Regions from separate parts of the Corynebacterium sp. 1103A genome, predicted to be linked through region 3. Evidence: predicted binding sites of a transcription regulator. Region 3 holds the regulator's gene; each other region holds the start of a gene.
What was found. Region 3 encodes LexA, which represses DNA repair genes until DNA is damaged. Its sites were predicted from a motif close to CGAACANNTGTTCG; they were not measured.
Positions count from the first base shown of each region.

Region 1 (3,270 bases), on a different contig from region 3:
CTTCGCGCCCTGCAACACCAGGGAGAGCTGCTCGCGGACTTTGGGCTGCCCGATGAACTCGTCCAGGCTCTTCGGGCGCAGGGAACGCTCGATGTCGCGCTCGCCCTGCTGGGCGTGCCCGTCGACGTCGTCGTTGCGCCGATCCGCGGCCTGCGCGCTGCCCTGGCGCGCGGCCTCCAGCCCGTCGGGCAGCTGGAACTCGGTGCGCTCAATATCTGACATGTTCTAACACCCTACCCGTCGCCAAACCCTGGCGTGCGCCTACTTATTTCTTCCCCAGCCGGGCCAGCGCGCTGCGCAGGACCACCGGCGTGGCGGCATCGGGCTGCTCGGCCATGATTGCCTCGACGGCCGCGGCCGCGGCCTTTTCCGTGAAGCCCAGCCCCACCAGCGCCTCGGTGACCTGCTGGACCACCGGCTCGTTGGCCGCGGGCACCCCGCCGGCAGCCGCGCCGCCGCCCGCGGCCGCACCGGCCCCGGCGAAGCCGGCCACCTTGTCCTTGAGCTCGAGCGCTAGCCGCTCCGCCATGCGCTTGCCCACGCCGGGAATGGTCTGTAGGCGCTTGGCGTCCGACTGGCTAATCGCCTGCGCCAGCTCGTTGGCCTCCAGCACCGACAGCGCGGCCAACGCCAGCTTCGGGCCGAGACCGGAGACGGACTGCAGCAGGTGGAACATCTCGCGGTCCTCGGCGGTGCCGAAGCCGTAGAGGGTTATGGAGTCTTCCTTGACCACCATGGAGGTCAGCACGAAAGCCTCCTCCCCGCGGGTCAGCCGCCCAAGTGTGGGCGGGGCAGCGTGCACCAGGTAGCCCACGCCCTGACATTCGATAACGGCGTGATCTAGCGCGATGGAGATGACCTCTCCGCGCAGCGATGCGATCATGGCGAGGGCTTTCCTTTCTTCCCGGGTGGAGTTCTAGGAGACAAAGTGTTCTTAAAGTTTCGGACGGTTGGGGCTTAAAAGTCGCGGGGCTAACCTGACTGCGCCGAGCGGGCGTGCGCCAGGGATTGCTGTTGGCCCTGCCGCTGGGCTTGGGTCCTTTCCCGCACCTGCTCGGCGCGGGCGAGGGCCGGGGCGCGCCAGCAGTGACTGACGGCAAGCGCTAGCGCGTCGGCGGCATCGGCCGGCTTGGGCGGCTCGCTAAGCCCCAGGATACGGGTGATCATGGCGGTCATCTGCTTCTTGTCAGCGCGGCCGTTGCCGGAGACGGCCTTCTTGACCTCCGAGGGGGTGTACATGTGCACGTCCAAGCCGCGCTCGGCGGCCGCGAGCACCAGGACCCCGACGGCGTGGGCGGTCTGCATGACCGTGGAGACATTGCCGCGTTCGAAGACGCGCTCGATGGCCACGACGTCCGGCTGGTACTCGTCCATCCACTCCGCCACGGCCTTCGACAGGCGCAGCAGGCGCTCAGTGAGGTCCTTGTCCGCGGGCGTGCGCACGACGCCGACGGAAATGGGGATGACGGCGCGGCCCCGGCCCGCCTGCACGACCGACAAGCCGCAGCGCGTCAGCCCCGGGTCGATGCCCATGACGCGTAAGCCTTCCAAGTTCACCGGCTACCTCCGTCACACATATGTTCTAGTACCTCATCACGCATACTACACGCGCTACGTCCGGACGGCCAGCCTGGGTGCCCCGGTGTGGTCAGCCCGGTGCAGACAAGACCAAGGGCAGCCGCGGCAAGAAATTCTCGCCCCGACTGCCCCATTGCCAGGCTCTTAAGCCCCGGGCCGGCTTACTAGTCCTCGAGCTCAGCCAGGACCTCGTCGCTGAGATCCATGTTGGTGTAGACGTTCTGCACGTCGTCGGAGTCTTCCAGCGCGTCGATGAGGCGGAAGATCTTCTTGGCATCGGCCGCGCCGAGCGGGACCTCGACGGACGGGCGGAAGTCGCTGTCAGCGTCCTCGACGGAAATCTCCGCCTCCTCCAGGGCACTGCGCACCGCGCGCACGTCGGCAGGCTGGCAGGTAATTTCGAACTGCTCGCCGCGGTCGTTGACCTCTTCGGCGCCGGCCTCGAGTACGGCCAGCAGCAGGTCGTCCTCGGTCAGCTCGCCCTTCTTCACAAATACAACGCCGACGCGCGAGAACATATAAGACACGGAACCGGACTCGCCCAGGTTGCCGCCATTCTTCGTCATGGCGGTGCGCACCTCGGTGGCCGCGCGGTTGCGGTTATCGGTCAGGCACTCAATCAGCATGGCCACGCCGTTGGGGCCGTAGCCCTCGTACATGATGTTTTCCCAGTCGGCACCGCCGGCTTCCTCGCCGGAGCCGCGCTTGCGGGCGCGCTCGATGTTGTCGTTAGGGACGGAGGCCTTCTTGGCCTTCTTAATCATGTCGTCCAGCGTCGGGTTGGCCGCGGGATCGCCGCCACCGGTACGCGCCGCCACCTCGATGTTTTTAATCAGCTTGGCGAATTCCTTGCCGCGCTTGGCGTCGTTGGCAGCTTTTTTATGCTTGGTCGTCGCCCATTTAGAGTGGCCGGCCATAAGGTGTGCCCCTTCCTAGTTGGTTTTAACTAACGCGATTATACGTGCCGAGGCCATCGGGTCTGAATAAGACCTCGCCCAGATCACCTACTCGGTCATTCCTTCAGCCACCGGATGAGGCCTTCCTGGTTGACTTGAGCAACCAGAGTGCCATCCTGGCGGAAGACCCGCCCCTGGGCGAAACCGCGCCCGCCGCCGGCGAACGGAGAATCCTGCTCATAAAGCAACCACTCATCCACTTTAAGCTCGTCGAAGAACCACAGACTGTGGTCGAGGCTGGCCATCTGCACGCGGGCGTCGGGGTGCGAAATCAGCGTCGAGTTGAGCAAGGTCATATCCGACAGGTAGGACAGCGCCACCTGGTTCAGGTCCGGGTCGTCGCCCAGCCCGGCGTTGTAGCGGAACCAGATGTGCCGCGCGCCGGCGCCGTATTTGTCCTGGGCGTGGTGCGAGTTGTCGTACTCGTCGGGGACCATCACGACGACCCAGTCGCTCCACTCCCCCAGCACGATGCGCGAGGTCGACGGCCAGTCCGCCGCGTGGTCGCGGCACTCCTCCGGGCCTGGCACGTCCGGCAGCTGCGCGGCGTGTTCCGGGCCCTGGTCGCCGGGGCGGCGGAAGCTGACCAGCATCTCCACGATCTCCTTGTCGCCCTGCCAGCCGGTGACCCGGCGGTGGCTGAAGGTGCGTCCGTCGCGGACGGTGTGCACGGTGAAGTCGATGGGCTCGGCGGACAGCCCGCCGCCTACGAAATACGCGTGCAGCGAGTTCGCCG
Region 1 covers NZ_JASTTF010000006.1:98,421-101,690, forward strand. Annotated here, with positions in the region: gene ruvB (Holliday junction branch migration DNA helicase RuvB) at 1-222, opposite strand, end outside; gene ruvA (Holliday junction branch migration protein RuvA) at 266-883, opposite strand; gene ruvC (crossover junction endodeoxyribonuclease RuvC) at 973-1,557, opposite strand; gene QQS52_RS06225 (YebC/PmpR family DNA-binding transcriptional regulator) at 1,743-2,495, opposite strand; gene QQS52_RS06230 (acyl-CoA thioesterase) at 2,591-3,270, opposite strand, start outside.
Region 1: ruvC (crossover junction endodeoxyribonuclease RuvC) is a predicted target of LexA. The motif match lies at 1,571-1,584, and genes of this name have one in related genera.

Region 2 (3,270 bases), on a different contig from region 3:
TTGTTATTGACGTGATGGGAGCGGCATAACAACGTCAGATTGTGTATGTCTGTGACCCCGCCGTAGTACCAGGCCTGCAGATGGTGGACATCGCAAGCATTGGCGGCTCGGTCGCACCCGGGGTGGGAACACACCAGCTCGGAGGCAATCAGCGCCAGCTTCTGCATGAAGCTCGCCGTGCGCTTCGAGCGCCCCAACGCCAGCGGCTGGAAGTCCTCGCAGTCCATGATGCAGAGGTAATCACTAGCCGCGGCCCCGAGCCGGATAATGTCCAGCGGGGTCAGCGAGTGCCCGGTGTTGGTCGGCAGCAGGGAATCCGCCTTGAGGTTCTCGAAGTCATCGACCGTGCCGGAGATGATGATCGAGCCCAAGCCGGGGTGCGCCTTCTCGCGCGAGCCGAGGTACTCCTGCAGAATTGCGGTGAACTGGTCCGCCATCCGCTGGCGGTAGTTACGCTTGTCTTCCTCCGGCGGCAGGTCCGGGGTGCCCGGACGCGTGGCGGGCGCAAACGCCTGGCTCATCAGCGCCGCGGTGGCGCCGTCCAGGTAACCGCTCACGTGCACGCCACCGTCGGCGTCCGCGGGGCTGAACTCCAAATGACGCTTGCGGGTGGCGGCAAACCGGTCCCGGTTGCCGAAGGGATCCCGGCTGCGAGCATTCGCCGCACGGACCTCGCGGCGCAGCCACTGGGCGAAGTCCTTGAGGTTCCGCTTCTTCGCCTCGTCGATGGCCTTGTTACGCAGTTCGTTCGGCCCCGGGGTGGCGTGGGCGTTGAGGTGCTTGAGCTCGCGGTCAATGATGGCCAGGTAGCGGCCACGGAGAGCTTCCTTCTCCCGCAGCTTGCGCTGCGCCTCAGTGCGGGCCTGTTCCTCGCGCTCCCTGCGGAGACGCGCCTCTTCCTCGGCCTTCCTGCGGCGCTCCTCGGCCTGCTTCCGGCGTTCTTCTGCTGCGTGAGCATCCTCCGTGGAATCCCCAGTTTCCCCAGAATCTGCAGCATCCTCCAGCGGATCCTGTAGCGGCGGCTCCGATAGGGGAGCGGTCCCGAAGATGGTCTGCCCGTTGCGGAGCCGGTCCTTCGCCTCCCCGTAGGACAGCCCCAGCCGGTTCATAAGGTAGTCCATCACCCGCGTGGAGTTGACGTGGCGGCCAGCGTCGTCGCGTTCGGCGATGAACGCAAAGGCGGCATCGATAGTAGTGATGGTGCCGGAGAGGGCAGCGAGCTTCTCGAAATAAGGGTAGATCTCACCAAAGTACACCGAGTCCACCTCCGTGACAGCGGCGTGCAGGCGGGAGTATGCCTGTTCGATTTCGGCTACGCATTCGGCAATGGATTGAGTTGCTTCGGTCATGATCTTCACCCCCTTGAGGTGCTCGAACCTTTGTTCCTGACGACTTCAATCCTATTTAACCAACCACCCCACGCAACCCCTCAAGCAAAACTTTGTTCTAGATGGTTACATTGTTAGCAAAACGGGGGTAACCTCTGACAGAAATAGGCATCTCCGGCGTCGAACAGGGCGGTCAATACTATCAAGTATCCTTATTCTTATGTTCAGAGACGATGGCGGAAAAGCCTCCCGGCGACCAACGCTTGATCCGACGGCCCCCATCGTCGTCCTTGGCTCGCGCACCACCGCCGGCCGCCCCGAACCGCTGCTGCGCGCCCGCCTCGCCACCGCTGCCCGCCTCGCTCAAGCGCACCCTGACGCCCCCATCGTGGTCAGCGGGCACGGGGAAGCGCTACCGATGCACAACTACCTCACCGCTCGAGGCATCAATCCAGAGCGCATCCTCCTGGAGCCCCTGGCAACCAGCACGAACGAAAACCTCGAAAACTCCGCACGCTTGCTGCCCCCGGGCTCAACGATGACCGTCGTCACCAGCAACTTCCACATCTTGCGCACCCGACTCTGGGCCTGGCACCTCAAAATCCCCATCCACACGGTCGCCGCCCCGACCCCGCACGGCCACAAACTACATAACTATGCCCGCGAGCTCGCCGCGACGCCGCATTCCGCGCTGCGCATCGCTTGGCGACGTCTCCGGCACCGCCTCGAGGGCCGCCCCGACTAACCCCGAACGGGTCCAAGCAGTCCCCCAAAACCTGGCTCCCAAAAACTAGGCCCCAGAACCAGCCCCCAAAAAACTAGGCGCCAGAACCCGAGTCCGGACTTCCGCGCCGGCGCCCACCGCGACGACGGCCCCCGCGGCGCCCGCCCCGACGCCGCTTAATTCGCGCGCCAGAGCCAGACCCAGCACCGGAGCCTGAGCCAGCTCCAGACCGAGACCCAGACCTAGAACCTGCGCCAGAGCCACCAGTACCCCGCGTGACCGACTCGGGCAGGCGCGACGCCGCCCGCTTGTGGGCGTCCTTCGCGGCTTCCTGCAGGGCCTTTTCGATGCCCTCCGCCAGGGTGTTCCGGACCTCCTTCTGGCGGTAGGCGATGGCGCGCAGCCCCATGATGGCGATCTTGTCGGAGGCGCGGTTGAGCGGGTCGCCGGAGTGGCCCATGACGCGCCGGAAGGTGATGCTGCGCTGCCCCTGGTTGTCCTTCCAGGCCTGTTGGAAGCGGGAGAGTGCGCCCGGATGGATGCCGCGCCAGCGCTTGCCGAGCTTGCCCTGGCCGGTGATGTAATCGACGGCGCGCAGGGCGGCCTGGCTGTCGCTTTCGATGAGGACGTCGGTGGCATCGGTGTGCGCGAGGTACTTCAGAGCGAGGGTGAGGGCCTCGAGCTCTAGCTCATCCGTGGAGGCCTTCGTCCGGCGGGTGAGCAGCTGGTAGTCGCCGTTGCTGGCGACGAAACAGGACGCGCCCTTGATGTTGGTGTCGGAGGAGGCATCGGTGGCGATGCGGGTGGGGGTGGCATCCTTAGCGTGAGAAAAGTCGGAGAACTGCGGCCACCAGTGGGCCTCCGTGGCGGGCGGGGGAGTGGGCTTGCGCTTGGGGGACTGGCCGTTGCGCTTGCCCTCGCGCTTGGCCTTGGTCTCCTCGACGGTGCGCAGCTTGCTGGCCCGCGGGCAGGCGCGGTTGTATTCGGAGAAACTGCCCGTGACCAGGTAGCCTTGCTTCTCCAGCTCCAGGCGCAACGCCCCGCGGCGGCGGCCGACGTTGCACCAGACCTTCTTCTTGGCGCCGTTGAAGCTGCGGATGCCGCTGATGGCGTCGTTGAGGTCGCGCATCACCGGCCCCACGGTGTCTTCCTCCGTGGTCCGCCCGGTGCGCACGAAGCGCGGGCCGGGTTTGGCGTCCACGGCGATGACCCACCCGT
Region 2 covers NZ_JASTTF010000002.1:75,363-78,632, reverse strand. Annotated here, with positions in the region: gene QQS52_RS01900 (HNH endonuclease signature motif containing protein) at 1-1,349, opposite strand, end outside; gene QQS52_RS01895 (YdcF family protein) at 1,549-2,073, shown strand; gene QQS52_RS01890 (RNase H family protein) at 2,147-3,270, opposite strand, start outside.
Region 2: QQS52_RS01900 (HNH endonuclease signature motif containing protein) is a predicted target of LexA. The motif match lies at 1,373-1,386, and genes of this name have one in related genera.

Region 3 (3,270 bases):
CTGCGGTGCTCACCGGCCTGGGCGTTAACTCCCTGTCGGCCTCCTCGACCGCCGTTGCCGGCGTGGGCGCGCAGCTAGCCGAGCTGAGCCTTGAGGACTGCCAGAAGATCGCAGCAGCGGCCGTGTCCTGCGAAGGCCCCTCTGAGGCCCGCGAGAAGGTCCGCGAGCTCATCGAGGAATTGTCCCGCCCCGCGGCGGACAACTAAACGTCGCCGAAAACCACCATAACCGGCGCAGGCCCCGCTTTTAAGTTGCGGGCCTGCGCCGGTTGTTTGGTTTGTGGGGAAGGGAGGGGAAGGGCCTTCTTTAAGCGTCGGCGGTCACGACCGTGATTTCGCGCTCTCGCAGCGCGTCGACGAAGCTTTGCGGTGCCGCCGAGTCCGTGATGACGACGTCGATATCGGACAGCTTGGCAAAGCTGACCAAATAGTCGTTGCCCAGCTTGGAGGAGTCGCACAGGACAACGACCTTGCGGGCGTTGGTGACGAACGCGGCCTTGATGGCCGCCTCCTGCGCGTCCGCTGTGGACAGGCCGTGGTCCAGGGTCAGGGCGTTGGTGCCGATGAAGGCGACGTCGGCGCGCAGCAGCGCCATGGTGCGCAGGGCTGTGTCACCGACTACCGCCTGGGTAATGCCGCGCACCGTACCGCCCAGCAGCTGGACGTCCTTGATGCCGTTATTAGCCAGGGACAGGGCAATGGGCAGGCTGTTGGACACGATGGACAGCTGGTTAGCCAGCGTGCTGGCGGCGATCAGGTCGCTTAAGGCATTCGTGGTGGTGCCGGCGTCCAAGAAGATGCTGCCCGGGGCCTCGGGGAGGAACTCGAGGGCGGCCTCGGCGATCGCGGACTTCGCCCCCGTGGCCGAGCGCGAGCGCGTGTCGAGGGTGAACTCGGCCGTCTGGAAGGTCTGCGAGGCCACTGCGCCGCCGTGGACGCGGTGCACCACGCCTTCCCGGTCCAAAACGGCCAAGTCGCGGCGAATGGTTTCTGCGGTGACGTCGAATTTGTGGGAGAGTTCCGTCACATTGACGCGTCCCTCGACGGCGGTGAGGGACGCAATCTGCCGACGGCGTTCTTCTGCATACATGGGGGTAGTTCTCCTCGGTCCGTGGGTACGCACGCTGATGGGCTAGCGCACACGGTGAAATGGGTCTACTCAAATTGTCCCAGAAAAACCGCGTGGGCAAACACAAACAGAAAAACCCAAGCGTCCGATTCTTGGGTTGCTTGGGTATTTCTTGAGGTAGATCGGACAAACCGGACCCGGGATCACACGCACGGCGTGAGAGTTTGCATGCCTGATTACCTCAGAAAGGGGGAATAACGCGGGATGTTCCAGGGAATTAAAGCTTGCGCATCACGGAGACGACCTTGCCCATGATTTCTGATTCGTCCCCGTTGATGGGGGAGTAAGCGTCATTGTGCGGCAGCAGCCAGACGCCGGTGGAGTCGCGGTGGAATTCCTTGACGGTTGCCTCCTCGCCGTCTAGGAGGGCCGCGACGAAGTCGCCTTCCTCGGCCGTGGACTGCGAGCGGACGATGACCCAATCCCCGTCGAGGATGCCGGCGTCCCGCATGGAGTCTCCTACGACCTGCAGCATGTAGAGGTCCCCGCCGCCGACGACCTCGTCCGGCATAGGGTAATAGGTGTCGATGTTTTCTTCGGCCGTGATGGGGGTCCCGGCGGCAATGCGCCCGACGACGGGGATATAGCTGACCTGGCCCGCGTCCGGCGGGGTCTGGGGGAGCTCGGCGGACTTGCTGGCCTTCTCGGTCTTCGCGTCTTCCCTCTCAGTGTTGAGGTGGCGAACGTCGACCGCGCGCGGCTTGTTGGGATCGCGCCGCAGGAAGCCCTTTTCCTCCAGCTGCTTGAGCTGATAGGCCACCGAGGATGTGGACTGGAGGCCGGCCGCGTCACCGATCTCACGGATGCTCGGCGGGTAGCCGCGCAGGAGCACGGCGTCGTGAATGACCTCGAGGATGCGCCGCTGGCGGACACTCAAGGAGTCCAGGGTGGGCTTCTGTGAGGATTTGCTGGGTCGGGCCATGGTCTTTAACTCTCCAAGTTGGTTGGCAGGTCGGATAGTCGGTCACAGGCGCTGCGGGCCCGCGTAAATTCCTACCTTCATTTCTAGCACGAAAAGTACAAATGTTCGAGATCTTTGACCGCGCGCTAGACAAATTCTGGGAAGCTTGCTATAAATCGAACACAGAACCTAATTCGAACATTCGAACGAAGGAAAGTCGGAGCCATGTCGGGGTCTAGATTTAGACTCGGTGGCACCAAAGAAAGGAAAGATTACTTTGACTCTCGCATTTGATGACCGCCGTATTGCTAACACCGAATATGCAGCTTACCGCTCCGGTGCTCTCGCGCCTTCCGTGGTCCCCGCGGCCGCGGTGTGGGAGCCTTCCGCCCGCTTTCCCGGAAGCCGTAACCCCAACGCCGGCTGGCCGGGAGGCGGCCCGGCCGGCACGAGTGAGCGTTATTCTCGAACCCTCACGCTAGATAATCGAACAGACCGTCGTTCGCAGCACGCGCTTAGCGCCGAGGATTTCGCAGGGCAGCTGCGCGGCGCTGCCTCTGAGCAGGCGTGCCAGAAGGGGAACTACGCGCTCGGTGCTGTGTTCGGATTTGCCGTCTTCCTAGGCACGTTGGCGGCGGGCATGGGCCTAGTCGACGGCACGGATACGGCCGGTTCCTTGGGCACGGCGTATAGCGCCGTGACCCAGCAAGCCACCCTGAACTAGTAAGCGGGCTCGCCCGCCCGGTTGAGGCGCGCTCCGGCGCAGTAGACTGGTAGCGCATCCGCTTTATCTGCTGTAGCGGATTGAGCGGGAAAGCTAGAAAGATATGGGGAGCGAGCCACATTGTATTGCCCATTTTGTCACCACGAGCAGTCACGCGTTATTGATTCCCGCGTCGTTGACGCGGGTGCGTCCATCCGCCGCCGGCGCGAGTGTTCTTCGTGCCGGGGCCGTTTCACCACGGTCGAAAAGGCCGTGCTGTCCGTGGTCAAGCGCAACGGGCTGTCCGAGCCTTTCAGCCGCGACAAGCTGATCCGCGGCGTGCGCCGAGCCTGCCAGGGCCGCGACGTCTCGGACGACGCGCTCAAGCGCCTGGCCCAGGAGGTGGAGGAGACCGTGCGCAGCCACGGCAGCTCCCAGATCAACGCCAACGATATTGGCCTTGCCATCCTCGATCCGCTACGCGACCTCGATGAGGTGGCGTACCTGCGCTTTGCCTCCGTGTATAAATCCTTCGACA
Region 3 covers NZ_JASTTF010000008.1:99,031-102,300, forward strand. Annotated here, with positions in the region: gene ptsP (phosphoenolpyruvate--protein phosphotransferase) at 1-206, shown strand, start outside; gene QQS52_RS07450 (DeoR/GlpR family DNA-binding transcription regulator) at 307-1,089, opposite strand; gene lexA (transcriptional repressor LexA) at 1,346-2,050, opposite strand; gene QQS52_RS07460 (hypothetical protein) at 2,307-2,753, shown strand; gene nrdR (transcriptional regulator NrdR) at 2,874-3,270, shown strand, end outside.